Linked DNA regions of Methylomonas sp. 11b. The protein of the gene in region 2 interacts with the protein of the main gene of each other region in a pairwise test. Links are inferred from orthologs where the notes say so. Each region holds a gene or a part of one and is shown on either strand. Other genes may lie near its edges.

The links.
Region 1: the proteins of recR (region 2) and recO interact in binary tests that used the Escherichia coli proteins (3 or more experiments, as listed by UniProt). The link is inferred for Methylomonas sp. 11b from one-to-one orthologs.

The regions. Positions count from the first base shown.
Region 1 is NZ_KI911557.1:4,592,707-4,601,185, reverse strand. Bases 3,764-6,763 are described here. They hold recO (DNA repair protein RecO), read right to left. Parts: upstream 5,615-6,763; coding sequence 4,913-5,614; downstream 3,764-4,912. Other genes in these bases: rnc (ribonuclease III), read right to left, coding at 6,501-6,763; era (GTPase Era), read right to left, coding at 5,614-6,504; pdxJ (pyridoxine 5'-phosphate synthase), read right to left, coding at 4,096-4,839; METH11B_RS0122140 (PP2C family protein-serine/threonine phosphatase), read right to left, coding at 3,764-4,091. Also shown: METH11B_RS0122160 (PAS domain-containing protein), read left to right, coding at 1-585; METH11B_RS0122155 (diguanylate cyclase domain-containing protein), read left to right, coding at 590-1,513; METH11B_RS0122150 (sulfite exporter TauE/SafE family protein), read left to right, coding at 1,603-2,328; METH11B_RS0122145 (sigma-54 interaction domain-containing protein), read left to right, coding at 2,340-3,293; more of METH11B_RS0122140, read right to left, coding at 3,348-3,763; more of rnc, read right to left, coding at 6,764-7,184; METH11B_RS0122115 (DUF4845 domain-containing protein), read right to left, coding at 7,181-7,558; lepB (signal peptidase I), read right to left, coding at 7,656-8,432; lepA (translation elongation factor 4), read right to left, coding at 8,445-8,479. UniProt on the Escherichia coli protein: Involved in DNA repair and RecF pathway recombination.
Region 2 is NZ_KI911557.1:3,745,005-3,753,218, reverse strand. The notes cover bases 1-2,735. They hold recR (recombination mediator RecR), read right to left. Parts: upstream 1,799-2,735; coding sequence 1,202-1,798; downstream 1-1,201. Other genes in these bases: dnaX (DNA polymerase III subunit gamma/tau), read right to left, coding at 2,142-2,735; METH11B_RS0117985 (YbaB/EbfC family nucleoid-associated protein), read right to left, coding at 1,801-2,124; METH11B_RS0117995 (histidine triad nucleotide-binding protein), read right to left, coding at 855-1,193; METH11B_RS0118000 (polysaccharide deacetylase family protein), read left to right, coding at 1-791. Also shown: more of dnaX, read right to left, coding at 2,736-3,740; signal peptide peptidase SppA, read right to left, coding at 3,986-4,969; METH11B_RS0117970 (HAD-IA family hydrolase), read right to left, coding at 4,977-5,624; 23S rRNA pseudouridine(955/2504/2580) synthase RluC, read right to left, coding at 5,608-6,567; METH11B_RS0117960 (Rne/Rng family ribonuclease), read left to right, coding at 6,986-8,214. UniProt on the Escherichia coli protein: May play a role in DNA repair. It seems to be involved in an RecBC-independent recombinational process of DNA repair. It may act with RecF and RecO.

The DNA.
Region 1 (8,479 bases), 840 kb from region 2 along the record:
GACACCTCCGCCGGCTTACAACATACGGCCGGCAACCTGACCGTTTATCGAAAAGTTTTACTAAAATTTGCTGAAAATCATGCGGATACCATGAACGAAATCGACCAAGCCTTCACACACAACCAGTACGACAAGGCCTATCAATTAGTCCATACTTTGAAGGGTTTGGTGGGCTCGCTCGGCGCGCTACAATTGCAAAGCCACTTAGTGCGGCTGGAAGAATCGCTAATCGATTTCCGTGCCAATATTGCCGATGTCCCGCATATCGACAGTAATATTGTCGCCACAACACTGGAGATGACCAAGGTTATCAGTAGTATCAACAGTAATTTGGCCAACAGCGAGAGCCACGGCGACGGTGAACCGCGCTACTCCACGCTGGAAATTCGGCAACAGCTGGCCATATTGATTGATAAACTACAAACCTTCGATTCCGACTCGGACCAGCAACTTGAACGGATTATGCGCCATATCGACGATAAAGCTCTGCTGCAAATCTTATTGCCCATCAAAAAACAAATTGCCAATTACCAGTTTGTAGATGCTGCGCAAGCTCTCAACCACATACTGGAACATCGGATATAGGAAAATGGAAAGTAGAAACACGCATACCATCCTGGCCGTGGATGATAGCCCGGAAAACCTGGATCTTATCAAGAATATTCTCGAACCCCATTACACGGTAAAAGTAGCCGTGCATAGTGAACTGGCTTTACATATTGCCACCAGCCAACTTCCCGACCTGATCCTGCTGGACATCATGCTCGACGACATGGATGGTTATGAAATATGCCATCAGCTCAAGTCGTCTGATAAAACCCGCAATATTCCGATTATTTTTCTGACCGCCAAACATTCGGAAGAAGATGAGGTGCATGGCTTCCGAATCGGCGGTAGCGACTACATCACCAAACCGTTTTCGCCATCGATTGTTTTAGCAAGAGTACGCACTCAAATTCAGCTAAAAACCAAATCCGATTTGTTGGAAAAACTGGCTTCGCTGGACGGACTGACGGAGATACCCAACCGCAGAGCGTTTGACGCCGCGTTGGAACGCCAATGGAATCAATCCAAACGCACCGGCATGCCGCTCTCGTTACTAATTGCCGATATTGACAATTTCAAACAATTTAACGACTACTTTGGCCACCCTATGGGCGACGAGTGCCTGAAAAGGGTGGCGCGCGCCTTACAAACAATTACCCACAGACCCGAAGACTTGGTAGCCAGATTGGGCGGTGAAGAGTTCGCCATCCTGCTTCCCAACACCGACAGCATAGGCGCCCTGATGCGTGCCGAGCAGTACCGCGAAGCCATAGAGAATCTGAAAATACGGCACACACAGAGCAACCCCAACAATTTCGTGACTATATCCATCGGCGTTGCGACCTTGCAGGCCCACACGTTCGACGACGTTGCCAGTTTACTGAAAGCGGCGGACGACGCGTTGTATCAGGCCAAGCATCAAGGGCGGAATCGCATCTGTGCGAATAACTTGTCCAACGGCAGTTAGTTTAAATATCTGCGCGTCGTTACCGTTCCGGAAAGCGTCTATAATCCTCGCTAATTCACTCGATACCTTATTACCCCGGCTTTTTGTTTATGCATCTTTACCTCGACTTTAATGCTTCCTATCTTGCCGCGTTTGTAATGGGTTTATTCAGCAGCCTGCATTGCATAGGCATGTGCGGCTCCATTATCGGCACCCTAACTTACAGCCTGAAACCCGAACTTCGCAACGATAAACGCCGTCTGTTCGGCATCGTACTGAATTACAACATCGGCCGGGTTCTCAGCTACGCGATGGCCGGCGCCTTGGTTGGCGTCCTGGAGGCCTTCTTGACTTTACCTTTTGCTCAAGGTCAGGCGCACAGGTTTTTGCAACTGCTCTCGGCCGTGGTGATGGCAGGCGCCGGACTTTACCTCGGCGGCTGGTTTCCTTACTTTGCCTACATAGAAAAAATGGGCGCACGCTTCTGGAAGCTGATCGAACCATTCGGCCGCCGCTTGATTCCGGTACAAAATCGCACCCAAGCTTTGTTGTTTGGTATGGTGTGGGGCTGGCTACCGTGCGGCCTCATTTATACGGCATTGGCACTAGCAGTTACCACGGGGAGCATTACCCACAGCGCGCTCACGATGTTGGCATTTGGATTGGGCACTTTACCTGCCGTGATGGGTGTCGGTATAATGACCTCATTACTGGCGAGGCTTTCGAAAATCCGGCACTTTAAACACGCGGTTGCAGCCTTGTTTATTATCTTTGCGCTATTGGCGGCCTTCCCATGGCTCTATCCGATGCGCGTTGAACACATCATGACGTTTTGAGAGGTTTTACAGTGGATAACTTCGATCCTATTATTGGACAATCTCCCGCAATCGAAGCATTGATTCGCAGCGCTCGTATCGTTGCGGCGACCGACGTTACCGTGTTGATCAAAGGCGAAACCGGCACGGGAAAAGAAGTACTGGCAACGGCCATTCAAAAGGATAGCCCGCGCGCAAATAAACCCTTCATCGCCTTAAATTGCGCAGCACTCCCTGAAGGTCTGGTTGAATCAGAAATATTCGGCCATAAGAAAGGTGCTTTTACCGGCGCAGTATCCGACAAGCAAGGACTGTTTCAGGCAGCCGATGGCGGCACTTTGTTTCTGGACGAAATCAATTCTTTACCCTTGGGAATCCAGGCAAAACTTTTGCGCTTTCTGGAGTCGGGAGAATGCTTGCCCGTTGGCGGCACCAAGCCGTATATGGTGAATGTGCGCGTGATTGCGGCTTCCAATGCCGACCTCACCAAATTGATAGAAAACGGTCAGTTTCGTCAGGACTTGTATTTCCGCTTAAATGTAGTGCCTCTGGAATTGCCTGCATTGCATCAGCGCACCGAAGATATCGAAATACTGGCTAAACACTTTTTCACGCACTTTTCAGCCACACATTCCCTGGAACCGCCTACGTTCAGCAGACAAGCCATCAAAACGCTGCGCAGCTACAAATGGCCGGGCAATGTTCGTGAATTGCGCAACCTTTGCGAAAGACTAAGCATTCTGTTGGCGGGCAAAGTAATCGAGCCGGAAAATCTGCCCCACGAGTTCAACCGTAGCGCAATAACAGTCAGCTCAGACTTTACTTTGCCGGAGTTGGGGTTACAACTTGATGCACTGGAAGCAGATATGATTCTGCAAGCTTTGAACAGAACCAAGGGCAATCGCAGCAAATCGGCGCGCTTATTGGGTATTTCCAGAGACACCTTGCTTTACCGAATTCAAAAACACGGCTTGGCAACACACTAAGCTATTGGTTTACCGGGGCTGCGTTGGTTCAGCCCCTGCCCTCCTACTAAACAGCTAACGCCGTCTTATCCACTGCACGGTAACATTATCGCTTTTACCTTGGGCGCGTAACACCGCCATTTTTGCCATCTTCTGCAACTCCGGCTTTCCACTACCCTCTTGCGATAGCGCCAACAACTCCTGCTCCTTTACAAACTCCCAGAAACCGTCGCTACAGAGCAGAAAGGTTTCGCCGCATTTCATAGGTGGGAAACTGACAATATCAACCGCAGGCGCACTCAACACATTTATACTACGGGTCAGCTTATGCTGATCGGGATGAACCCCCATTTCCCATTCGCTTATTTTGCCCTCGTTAAACAGTTGTTGGGGCACAGAATGATCCTTTGTCCGCCATAGGACTTGTTCGGAATTGATACGATAAACTCGCGAGTCTCCGCAATGCGCCACTATCGCTCGCTCCTGGTCCATATACAGAATTGCGCAGGTGGTGTGGGCATCGCTTGCAAACGGATCGTCGGCAAATAGTTCACTCATATTCCTGACAGCTTCCGCGACCCAAGCAGCCATCACCGTCTCTGCCTTCACTGAGGCTATATGGGCATGATATTTTTCCGCTAGGGCAATCAAGCTACGGCAAAAAAATTGTGAAGCTTTTTCGCCGGAGTAATGTCCACCTAATCCGTCAGCGACGACAAATAGTGCGTAATCAGCGCACACCCGGTGCGCCATGCAATCCTGATTGACCTCGCGATTGCCTATCGAGGTTAATTGATAAAATTCGAGTTCTTTCTGCATGCAATCAACCGTGTAAACGCGACTCCCGCATGACGCGCTTCATATCCCTAACCGCGTAATCCAAGCCGGAAAACAAAGCTTGCGCAATCAAGGAATGACCAATATTTAGCTCGACAATCTGCTCGATCCGGCAAATAGCTTCCACATTGGCGATATTCAAGCCGTGACCGGCATTGACTTGCAATCCTGCTTGGTGCGCATAAGCCGCAGCCGTGCGGATTCGTTGCAACTCTTGCTCTCGCTCTAGTTTGCTTGCAGCGTCGGCATAACGGCCGGTATGTAATTCCACCACCGGCGCGCCAGCCTCAACAGCCGCGTCGATTTGCCGACAATCCGGATCGATAAACAAGGAGACTTCTATATTCGCATCCGCCAATTGTTGGCAGGCAGAACGCATCCTATCCCCGGCACCCGCCACATCCAGACCACCCTCGGTCGTTAACTCCTCTCGGCGCTCCGGTACCAAACAACAAGCTTGCGGTTCGACCTTAACCGCCAACGCCAACATAGCATCGGTCACGGCCATTTCCAGATTCAGCCGGGTATGCAACATATCCTTTAACAAATAAATATCTCTATCCTGAATATGCCGTCTGTCTTCGCGCAAATGCGCGGTAATGCCGTCGGCACCGGCTTGCTCGGCGATCAGCGCAGCCTGCACCGGCTCGGGATAACGGGTACCTCTAGCCTGGCGCAAGGTCGCAACATGGTCGATGTTGACGCCTAATAAGATGATTTGCTTTTCCATTGAATATAAGTCCGCAAGCGGATGAGTAAGATGGATGAAAGACGGTAAACCCGTCCTGAGTTTCGTCTTTTGCCTACAAATACTTAATGATTTTTGCCAGTACATCCCGGCTTTTCAGCTGTCTGCCTTGCAAATGCCCATCCAGCATTTTTCTAAAGAGTAGTTTGGCTTCAAGCAAAGCGCGACCTTCCAGCGGCGCCCTTGCGGCCAATATTGACAAGGTTTCACCACCGATCAAGCCTTCGTTATCCGCGACCATGCCGAAATCCGTTAAAAAATTATAGCGTTGCCCTGTCATTATTGGATTACCGTTAGCTTCGGAGTCCATCGCAACGGCATAGCCAGCCTCTTGCAATAAATCCAGTTCAAAATAACGCAGAGTCTGCTCGATACGCTCACCAAGCAATAAATCACTCAGGCAACGCTCGTAGCAACTGAATATCTCGGGTTGAGGATCGTATTTGTGCACAAATATCTGCACCAGCTCGTTCACATAAAATCCGCAATATAACGCCAAGCGCTCTAAAGGGTAGCTATCGACATATTCAACTTGAGAAAGAATTTTTAATTCGTTTTTATCGACAAAAGACAGCCGCAAGGCACTGAAAGGCAACAACAAGCCGGCTATTTTCGACTTTTCCTTACGCACACCCTTGGCGAGCATGGACATCACGCCAAAATCCCGGGTAAAAACATCTAACAATACGCTGGTTTCCCGGTATGGCCGATGCTGGAGCACAAACGCCGGCTGTAAATAAACGGCCGAACCATTCATTAATTACCAAAATCGCTGAAACCCAGACTCAGTAAGGCTCGCTCGTTATCCGACCAACCCTTTTTCACTTTGACCCACAGTTCCAGATAGACTTTTTGGCCGATCAATTTTTCGATATCAACCCGCGCCTCGCTACCGACTTTTTTCAGCATTTCGCCTTGCTTACCAATGACGATGCTTTTTTGGCTATCCCGCTCTACCAAAATTGCTGCGTATATTTTGCAAAGCTCCGGAAACTCCTCGTAACGTTCAATTTCCACGGTCAGCGCGTAAGGTAATTCGTCACCCAAACGCCGGGTCAGTTTTTCGCGAATAATTTCGGCGGCAAAAAAGCGCTCCGGCCTGTCGGTGATTTGATCTTCCGGATAAATCGGCTCGGCCTCGGGCAACAAGGCCATGATGTGCTGTTCCAGCAGCTCGAGATTGGTATTTTTCAGTGCCGAAACCGGCACAATGTGCTGAAACGGGTATTTTTGCTGAGCCTCGGCGAAGAATTTCAGCACCGCATCCTTATCCTTGATTTTATCCACTTTGTTGATAGCCAAAATAACCGGCAATCCAGCCCGCTCGAGTTTCTGGAAAATTTTCTCGTCGTACTCGTGCCAATACAAGCCGTCCAACAGCCAAATTACCACATCAACCCCCAACAAGGTACTATCCGCAGTCTTATTCAGATAACGGTTCAATACCTTTTTTTCGTCGCTGTGCATGCCCGGTGTGTCCATAAAGATGGCCTGCCCGGCGGCTGTCGTCTTAATACCCAGAATTCGATGCCGGGTGGTTTGCGGTTTTCTTGAGGTGATACTGAGTTTCTGACCCAGCAAGTGATTCATCAAGGTCGATTTGCCGACATTGGGCCTACCGATTAAAGCAACATATCCGCAGTTCATTTATCCCTGGATTGTAAAAAATTTAACATATTTTCGGCAGCAGCCTGCTCGGCCTTCTTTCTGGAAATACCGACGCCATTGCGCGTTTCCGGTGTCAATGCGATAGTGCATTTCACTTCAAAGGTTTGCGCGTGATCCGCACCGGACATACTGACCAATTCGTAAATCGGCAAGGGTTTGCGGCTGGCTTGCATCAATTCCTGTAAACGGGTTTTCGGGTCTTTGGTCCAATCGTCCACTTTCAGCGCAGCCAGCTTGTCATCGAATAATCGCAATATCCAATTTTGACAGGCCTCAACCCCTTGATCTTTCAGTAAGGCCCCCATGATGGCTTCCAATGCATCCGACAGAATCGAGTCTCTACGAAAGCCGCCGCTTTTCAATTCGCCGGAACCGAGGATCAGATAATCACCGATATTGTGCTGTCGAGCCACTTCCGCCAGCGAATTTTGGTTGACCAAACTGGCTCGTAGCCGGCTTAAGGCACCCTCGCCCGCATCGGGGAACAGTTCGTATAATTTTTGGGCGATTACGAAGCCCAAAACAGAATCACCCAAATATTCGAGACGCTCGTTGTTTCTGGCACCCATGCTGCGATGAGTCAACGCCATCGTAAATAAGCTGGGATCGTTAAACGTCAAACCCAACTTACCGGCAAGAATTTCCGGTTTTTTAATCACCTGTTGCCAGCTTCGAATTCCTCATGGAATTCAACCAACACACTCAAATTACCCATGATGGGCTCTACGCGTTCGTAGTCGATGTCAACCCGCACATAGCCGGGTTGCGCGACAATTTTGATATTGTCATTGGTCACGTGCTCTACATAATTCATATCAAAGCGTTTTTCCAAGCTACTTTTTATATCACCCTTGGTTTTAGTCACTATATCGGTGGTATTTTCCACGGCTTTCAAGGCGTTTACCACCCGGCTGTGATTGATGTAAATCGGCGCAATTTTTAGAATCAATAGGGTAAAGAAACCGATTAGCGCCAAGATAAAGGCAATAGACAGAAAGGTTAAACCGCGTTGTTTTTTTAATGATGACGGCATAACACTACCCCCCGAGAAAAATTAGAAATAAACCAGCGGCTATCGAGAATCCACCGCAATAAGCATTGTCTTTTCGGATTGCCGCTCAGTAAACCGCTCAACGCAGCACTGTGCCTAGCCGGTCGAAAGCAATACCGTTATTTTGCCAGTCCCAATTCATCCAGATAAAAAAGGCTCTACCCACCAGATTGGCTTCAGGTACCGTGCCCCAATAACGACTGTCGTTGCTGTTATCGCGGTTGTCGCCCATGACGAAATACTGGCCCTGCGGGACCACGAACACATCCTCAACAGACGAGGCTCCGCGACTCACCAGGATGGAGTGTTCAATCCCCAGCAAATCCTCTTCCAGACGCTCGGCACCGGTCATATTGCTGCCCTGCCCAACGCCCTGATAGCGCCCCAGCGACACTTGCTTGGCAGGAACGCCGTTAACGTGAAGCTTTTTGTCAAAGTAAGCGATGCGGTCCCCCGGCAAACCAATCACCCGTTTGATGTAATCGACTTCCGGTTGTTTCGGAAACCTGAACACCACGATATCGCCCCGCTTCGGTTCGCCAACTTCGATAACCTTGGTGTTCAGAACCGGTAAGCGCACCCCGTAACTGAACTTATTCACTAAAATAAAATCACCTACCAGCAATGTCGGCATCATCGATCCCGACGGAATCCGGAACGGTTCGAACAGAAACGAGCGCAGCAACAATACGATCAATACCACCGGGAAAAACGAACGGGCATATTCGACCAATAGCGGCTCGTTCTCAGTAGGATAAGGCAGATTGGCCCGCTTTAGATATAAGCTATACCCACCCCAGACAACGCCGGTGACAAAACTGGCTACCACCAGAAAAAATGAAAAATCGTAATCCATAATTGATCGTTATTACTCTTTGTTGACCTGCAACACCGCCAGGAAGG
Region 2 (8,214 bases):
TTGCCTCGCAAGAAGCAGCCTTCGGTCCGCTTAAAGCCTACGCCGATTCGGGCCGAGCACTGATCGGTGCGCATTTGCATCCCTGGGTGTCGCCACCGTACGATGAAGAACTGAATGCGCGCAATTCCTATCCCGGCAATTTACCGCGCGCGTTGGAGCATGAAAAACTCCGGCTACTCACTGAGCAAATCAAGACCTCGTTCGGCACCTCGCCCTTAACTTATCTTGCCGGCCGTTACGGCTTCGGCCCCAATACCGGTGAGATTCTCGAGGATCTGGGCTATGAAGTCGATATCAGCGTTGCCGCTTCAATCGATTACAGCGCTGACGGCGGTCCGGACTACTCTAGCTACACCAGTGACCCGTTTTGGTTTGGCAGCCAGCGCCGCCTGCTCAGCTTACCGGGCTCCGGCGGTTATGTAGGAAGCTTACGAGCAGGCGGCACGCCCCTTTACCGCCGATTGATGCATCCTTGGCTGCGCAAGTCCAAAATATCGGGCGCTGTCGCAAGGCTCCGGCTATTGGAACGGATTAGGCTATCGCCGGAGGATTACAGTGAACCGGAAATGCGCCGCTTAACCAATTCCTTGCTGGACGATGGCGTGCGAATCTTTGTGTTCAGCTTTCACTCACCCTCGGTGATGCCTGGCGGTACGCCTTACGTGAACAGCGACGCGGATCTTGAACGGTTTTTGGAAAAATGCCGTCGCTACTTCGACTTTTTTATGCGCGAACTGGGCGGAACCTCCATGACCCCGCTAGAGATAAAGGACTGGCTGGAACAGCATTGATCCGCCCGGCGGTTACCAAAATGCATAAAAAAGCCGCGAATTTCGCGGCTTTTTTTATTTGATTTAACCCGGAGGCCAATGCATCTGTCTGCCCGCCAGCAGATGCAGATGTAAGTGATGCACGGTCTGTCCGCCATCGCCGTTGCAGTTGAATATTGTCCGGTAACCGCTTTCCGCATAGCCAAACTGCCCCGCAATTTTAGCGGCGGTTTGCAGCATTCGCCCGCCTAGCAAGGCATCATCGAGATCGTTTAAATTGGCGACATGTCGCTTCGGAATGACCAGCACATGCAAGGGCGCCTGCGGATGAATATCTCGGAACGCCAATAGTTGCTCATCTTCGTAAACCACATCCGGCTTGATTTCGCCGCTGGCCATCTTGCAAAACAAACAATCGCTCATGTTTCCTCCTAAAATTCCCGGCGGCCGTTGAAGGCATGTGCCAAGGTACCGCTGTCGATAAATTCCAGCTCACCGCCCATCGGTACACCGTGCGCGATGCGCGTAGCGCGGATATTGAATTTGGCCGCGACTTCGCCGATGAAATGCGCGGTGGCCTGGCCTTCCACGGTGGAATTAGTGGCCAGAATGATTTCCTTGATTTGCCCGGATGCCATGCGCTGCTCGAGTAACTCAACACCAAGCTGATCGGGACCGATGCCATCCAACGGCGACAAGCGGCCATGCAGCACAAAGTATTTGCCTTTGAAGGTGGTAGCTTGATCGATCACCCATACATCGGCCGGACTTTCGACTACACACAAGGTTTCCGAATCGCGTAACGGGTTGGCGCAGACCTCGCACAATTCCGCTTCGGTCAAGGTCCGACACTCGCGGCAGTGGCCGACTTCGGCGATGGCTTTCGCAAGCATTTTGCTTAGCTGCATGCCGCCGTCGCGGTTGCGCTGCAACAGATGAAAAGCCATGCGTTGCGCCGATTTCGGCCCGACGCCGGGCAGGCAGCACAGGCTTTGGATCAACTCTTTCAGCAAACCCTGGTTTTGCATGTTTAGAACGGCATTTGGAAACCGGGCGGAATCGGGATGCCGGCTGTGACGTCGGCCATTTTTTCTTTTTTCATTTTGCCGACTTTATGCACGGCGTCGTTGATCGCCGCCGCCACCAAGTCTTCCAGCATATCCTTGTCGTCGCCGACCAGGGATGGATCGATACTGACCTTACGCACCTCGCGTTTGCCGGTCATCACAATCGTCACCAAGCCGCCGCCGGATTCGCCGTGTACTTCCATCGCCCCCAGTTCTTCCTGGGCTTTTTTTAAGTTGTCCTGCATTTTTTGGGCTTGTTGCATGATGCCCGCTAGCGCATTTTTCATCATCGTCTCTCCAATATTTAATTCAGCGGTTCGATACTACCAGGCATGATTCTGGCGCCAAAGGTGTCTTTCAAAGCCTGTACATTTTCATCGGTGTTAATGCTATCCACCGCCGCTTGCTGCCGATCTTCGCGGGCTTTTTGAATTTCCAGCGCAGGCGTCATTTGCTGCTCTGCTTGCTTGCTTATGACCAGTTTTAAGGGTTTACCGTAATAATTTTGCAACGCTACCCTTAGATTGTCCTCGGCTTTAGTACCGATCTGCTGGAAGCTCGGATCGAGCAGCAAGCGACAACTGCTGTCGTCTATACCGTCCAACACGCAATTATTCGCAAGTTCGCGGGTACGGCCGCTGATATTCAACGCAGCGATAATCTCGGTCCAATTGCCCGGATTGGTAGTTTGCGAGACCGATGTAGGACGCGGCTCGTCGATATGCCTGGCCTCGGTCGCCACCGCCGCAGCCGGCGCCGATACACTAGCATTCGGTTTAACGACAACCGGTTTGATGGGCTCAAGCGCTTGCGCTTCTGCGGCTTGCGGCCGAAAAGTCAGCATCCGCAACATCACCATTTCAAACCCGCTGCGCGGATCGGGCGCCAGCGGCAGATCGCGTTGGCCGATCAAACAAATCTGATAATACAGTTGCACATCTTCCGGCAATAAGCTCTGGGCCAGCGTATCCAGTAACTGTTTATCGAATTCCTGATCGACGAAATCCGGCATTTGCTGTAACAGCGCTACCCGATGCAACACTCGCAGCATCTGTTGCAAAATATCTGCAAAATCGGGCGTCAATTCCGCCACATCGGCAATTTTTGCCAGTAACCTCCGCGCATCACCAGCAGCCAGCGCTTGCAAAATATCGTCGATGGGTTGCTGCGCGACGGTACCGAGCATGCCGATCACCGCTTCCGTGGCGACGCTGCCGCTACCGTAAACGATAGCCTGATCCAGCAGACTCAAGCCATCTCGCAAGCTGCCGTCGGCGGCTCGGCCCAACATTTTTAGCGCAGCAGGCTCGAAAGCGATTTGCTCCTGGCCCAAAATAAACTGCATCTGCGCATCGATTTGCTCCGGCAACAGCCGCTTCAAATTGAATTGCAAGCAGCGCGACAATACCGTGACCGGAATTTTATGCGGATCGGTAGTAGCCAGCAGAAACTTGACGTGCGGCGGCGGCTCTTCCAGGGTCTTTAACAGGGCGTTAAAGCTATGCCCGGACAGCATGTGCACTTCGTCGATCAAATAGACTTTGTAGCGACCTTGATTGGGGGCGTACTGAGCGTTGTCGAGCAGATCGCGGGTATCTTCGACTTTGGTGCGGGAGGCGGCATCGACTTCGATCAAGTCCATAAACCGGCCCTGTTCGAAATCCCGGCACACCTGGCATTCGCCGCAGGGATTAAAATCTTTCAGATTTTCGCAGTTGATGGCTTTGGCGAGAATCCGCGCCACCGTGGTTTTGCCAACGCCGCGCGTGCCGGTGAACAGATAGGCATGATGCAATCTATCATGTTGCAAGGCGTGCATTAGCGATTGGCTGACATGCTCCTGACCGACAAGCTGGGTGAAGTTGCTGGGACGCCATTTTCTGGCAAGAACCTGATAAGCCATTAGCAACGCGGAAAGGCAAGAGTTGGGCGGCTACTGCGCCAGCCACATCCCGGCACACGAGTCCGCTGCTACCGTTGCTTCCTTCCGGACCTGGCGGGGTTTACAGCGTATCGTTGCGAGAGGACCGACACAGTAACCATAAAACATCAGCAAGACGCTGAAGAGTTGCGCATTATCCATAAAAGCCAACAGATAAGCAACTGTCTTGCCAAAATTAAGTAAATAACTCCGACAACGCCCCTCGGCTACTGTATTGCCGGAATAGGCAAACTGCTGGCAATGGCATGACCGAACGAGGCGCCGAACTTGCCGGCCAAGCGGTCGATCAAGCGCTCCTGCGGGGTAAAGTTTACTTTTTCCTCGGTGCCGAACTGGTCGCGCGCGACACTATCAACGCTGCCGAAATCGTCCGCCAACCCCAGCCTGACGCCTTCCGTACCGGTCCAAATCAGCCCGGAGAACATCTCCGGCGCTTCGACTTCCTTCAAACGTTTGCCGCGTCCTTCCCGCACCGCACCGATGAATTGTTGGTGTACTTGATCCAGCAATGACTGCATATGCTTGCTTTCTTGCTGATTGACCGGCGAGAACGGATCGAGCATGGCTTTGTGCGCGCCGGCGGTCAACAAGCGCCGCTCCACGCCCAGTTTGTCCAACACATCGGTAAAACCGAAGCCATTCATGATTACGCCGATAGAGCCGATGATACTGGCCTGATTCACGAATATCTTGTCGGTAGCCGAAGCAACATAATAACCGCCGGATGCGCACATATCGCCCACTACCGAATAAATCGGCAATTGCGGATGTTCGACTTTCAAGCGCCTGATTTCATCGTAAATGTATGCCGATTGTACCGGACTGCCGCCGGGCGAATTGATATTGAGGATGATACCCTTGGTATTTTTATCCTTGGCTGCATCGCGCAAGCCCTCAATCACCGTATCGGCGCCGGCGGCCTCACCTTCTACAATCTGCCCCAACACATCGACGATAGCCACATGCTCGCCCGTACCGGAATCGATGCCCTCCTTAAATTTTGGATACACCGCTATACCCAACGCGACAGTCAAATAAGCAAAGGTCAGCAGCTTAAAGAATATTCCCCAGCGCCGCGCGGCTTTTTGCTCATCGATCGCCGCGAACGCCAATTTTTCCAGCACCGACTTTTCCCAACCGGGGCTGTTTTCAGCATTATCTTCGGGAAGATCGTAATTATTCTCCACCATTTGTCTCCTATATGATTCCGATTAAGTCGGTGGGGTAGTTCACACACAACAAGGGATTGTACTTTTGCAAGGTTGCCGCGGAATGCGCCCCGCAAGTGACGCCGACTGACGCGACTTGCGCATTTAAAGCCATTTGCAAATCGTGCACCGAATCGCCGACCATCAAGGTCCGCTGTTTATCTACGCCCAGTTCGGCCATGATTTCATCCAGCATTAGCGGATTGGGCTTGGAAGCCGTTTGGTCCGCGCAGCGCGTGGTAGAAAACAAACCTGCCGCACCTGTCGCATTCATTGCCGCATGCAAACCCGTGCTTTTCTTGCCGGTCGCCACAGCCAAGTGATACCCTTGGTCACGAAACTGCTTCAACATCTCATGCACACCGGGAAACAAGTCGTCAGGGCCAATTTTCTTGGTAAAAAAGGTTTTCGCGTAATCGGCAGCGATCTTTTGACGGATATCGGACTCTTCATCCGGAAACAATTGCTTCATCGCATTTTCGATGCTCAAGCCGACAATGTCCCTGACAGCTTGCACGTCTGGCACCGCACATTCGCAATTCATCGCCGCTTGCTGGATGCAATGCACGATCCAGTCCACCGAATCCATCAAAGTACCGTCCCAATCGAAAATAATTAAATCAAAGCGGTTTTTCATGATTCAGCAAGTCTTGTAAATCCTCGGGTAAAGGCGCCGTGAAGTGCAGCACGGCACCGCTTACAGGGTGGGCGAACTGCAATTGCTCGGCATGCAAAAACAAACGTTTGTAGCCGCGCTTTTTAAAGGTTTTATTCGTACTGTCATCGCCGTAGCGGTCGTCGGCCACAATCGGATGCCCCAACCAAGCAGCATGCACCCTAATCTGATGGGTGCGGCCAGTCTTGGGTGCAGCATGCACCAAGGTCACATCCTGAAACTGCTTCAAGCGGGTGAACAAGGTTTCCGCGGATTTGCCGGCTTGGCTGACCACCACCATCCGTTCGCCACCTTGGGCGACGTTTTTCAACAAGGGCACCTCGACTAACTGCTTCTTGCGTTGGAACTGCCCAACCAGCAAGGCAAGATACGTCTTCTGAATACCATCGCCGCGAAAAAGTTCATGCAATAGCTTCAATACCGAGCGCTTCTTGGCAATCAACAGACAACCGGAGGTTTCCTTGTCCAGCCTATGCACCAGCTCCAAAAATTTCTGTTGCGGCCGAACCTGTCTTAGCCCCTCGATCACGCCGGAACTGACGCCGCTACCGCCATGCACCGCAAAACCCGCTGGCTTGTTCAACACGATAAAGCCGTCGTCTTCGTAGAGAATGTGGTTTTCCAGGCTGAACTTCAAGGTGGGCTGAACGATGATTTCGTCTTTTTTTTCCGCGACTCTGACCGGGGGAATTCGCACAATATCGCCCAACTGCAACTTGTAACTGACGTCGATACGGCCTTTATTGACCCGAACTTCGCCCTTTCTAACCATGCGATAGATACGGGTTTTGGGGACGCCTTTGAGATAAGTGATCAGAAAATTATCGAGCCTTTGTTCGCTGTTTGCCTCGGTAATCTCTAGCCATTGTACTTGCGGATTGGTCTGATTTTCTGCGGTATTCATGCAGCAAATAATAACAACATATCCGCCAGCCATGTTTAAAATTGCTGCTGTCAATAAACATTGCTATATTAGGCTAGTTTATCTTTGGATAGACTTTAGCTATAAAAATTTAAAGACCGGGGTTTCAGCGTTGTGTCTTCGCGCTGACCTAAAAGAATTTTTTCGGGTTTTATCGCTCAACCCATGATGAGCGAGCTGCATCCTTAGAATAGAGTTCGGTATAACAGACCTCCCACTTTTCAAGCGCCACCCTCGGCAATGCCGATAACCCGCTGCGACAATTACTACAACTAATTGCAGTTTTCCGTCAGTCTGGCCGCTCACTTAAGTACATATTGGGAAACACGCCGCCTTTATCCGCGACAACCAAACCTGTTTAAGCTCTAAGTAGGATACAAATTACAATAAGGATAATTTAATGAAAAGAATGCTTATCAACGCCACGCAGCCCGAAGAGCTGCGGGTGGCATTGGTAGATGGTCAGAAACTCTATGATTTCGACATCGAAGTTCCTTCAAAAGAACAAAAAAAATCTAACATTTATAAAGGTATCATCACTCGGGTAGAACCCAGCCTAGAAGCCGCCTTCGTTAATTACGGCGCCGAAAAACACGGTTTCCTGCCGTTCAAGGAAATCGCTCCTGAATATAGAACAGGCGATAACGAAGAAGGTAAATCCTCCAAGTCCAATATTCGCGAAGGCCAGGAAATCGTCGTTCAGATCGAAAAAGAAGAACGCGGCAACAAAGGCGCGGCGCTAACGACTTACATCAGTCTGGCCGGCACCTACTTGGTGCTGATGCCGAACAATCCGAAAGCCGGTGGGATTTCCCGCCGCATCGAAGGCGACAACCGTAGCGAATTGCGCGAAACCATGGCTGCTTTGGAAATTCCGGACAGCATGGGCTTGATCATCCGCACCGCTGGCTCCGACAAAAACGTCGAAGAGCTACAGTGGGATTTGAACTACCTGCTGCAACTCTGGGAAGCCATCGACCGTTCCAGCAGCGAACAAACGGCGCCCTTCCTGATATTCCAGGAAAGCAACGTGATCATTCGCGCCCTGCGTGATCACTTGCGCGGCGACATCGACGAAATCCTGATCGACCAGGAAGGCGCCTTTAAGCTGGTGCATAACTTCCTGAAACAGGTGATGCCGCACAATCTGCACAAGGCCAAACTCTATCAGGACAGCGTGCCCTTGTTCAGCCGCTATCAAATCGAAACCCAAATCGAAATGGCCTATCGCCGCGAAGTGTCTCTGCCTTCCGGCGGCTCGATAGTCATCGATCATACCGAAGCATTGACTTCGGTCGACATCAACTCGGCGCGCGCCACCAAAGGCAGCGACATCGAAGAAACCGCGCTGAACACCAACCTGGAAGCGGCCGACGAAATCGCCCGCCAACTGCGTTTGCGCGACTTGGGTGGCTTGTTCGTCATCGATTTCATCGACATGATGTCGAACAAAAACCAACGCGAAGTGGAAAACCGCTTGCGCGATGCCCTGAAAATCGACCGTGCCCGCATCCAGACCGGTCGCATCTCGCGGTTCGGCTTGATGGAAATGTCCAGACAGCGTCTGCGTCCCTCACTGGGCGATTCGACGCAACTGACTTGCCCTCGCTGCAAGGGCCAAGGCACCAT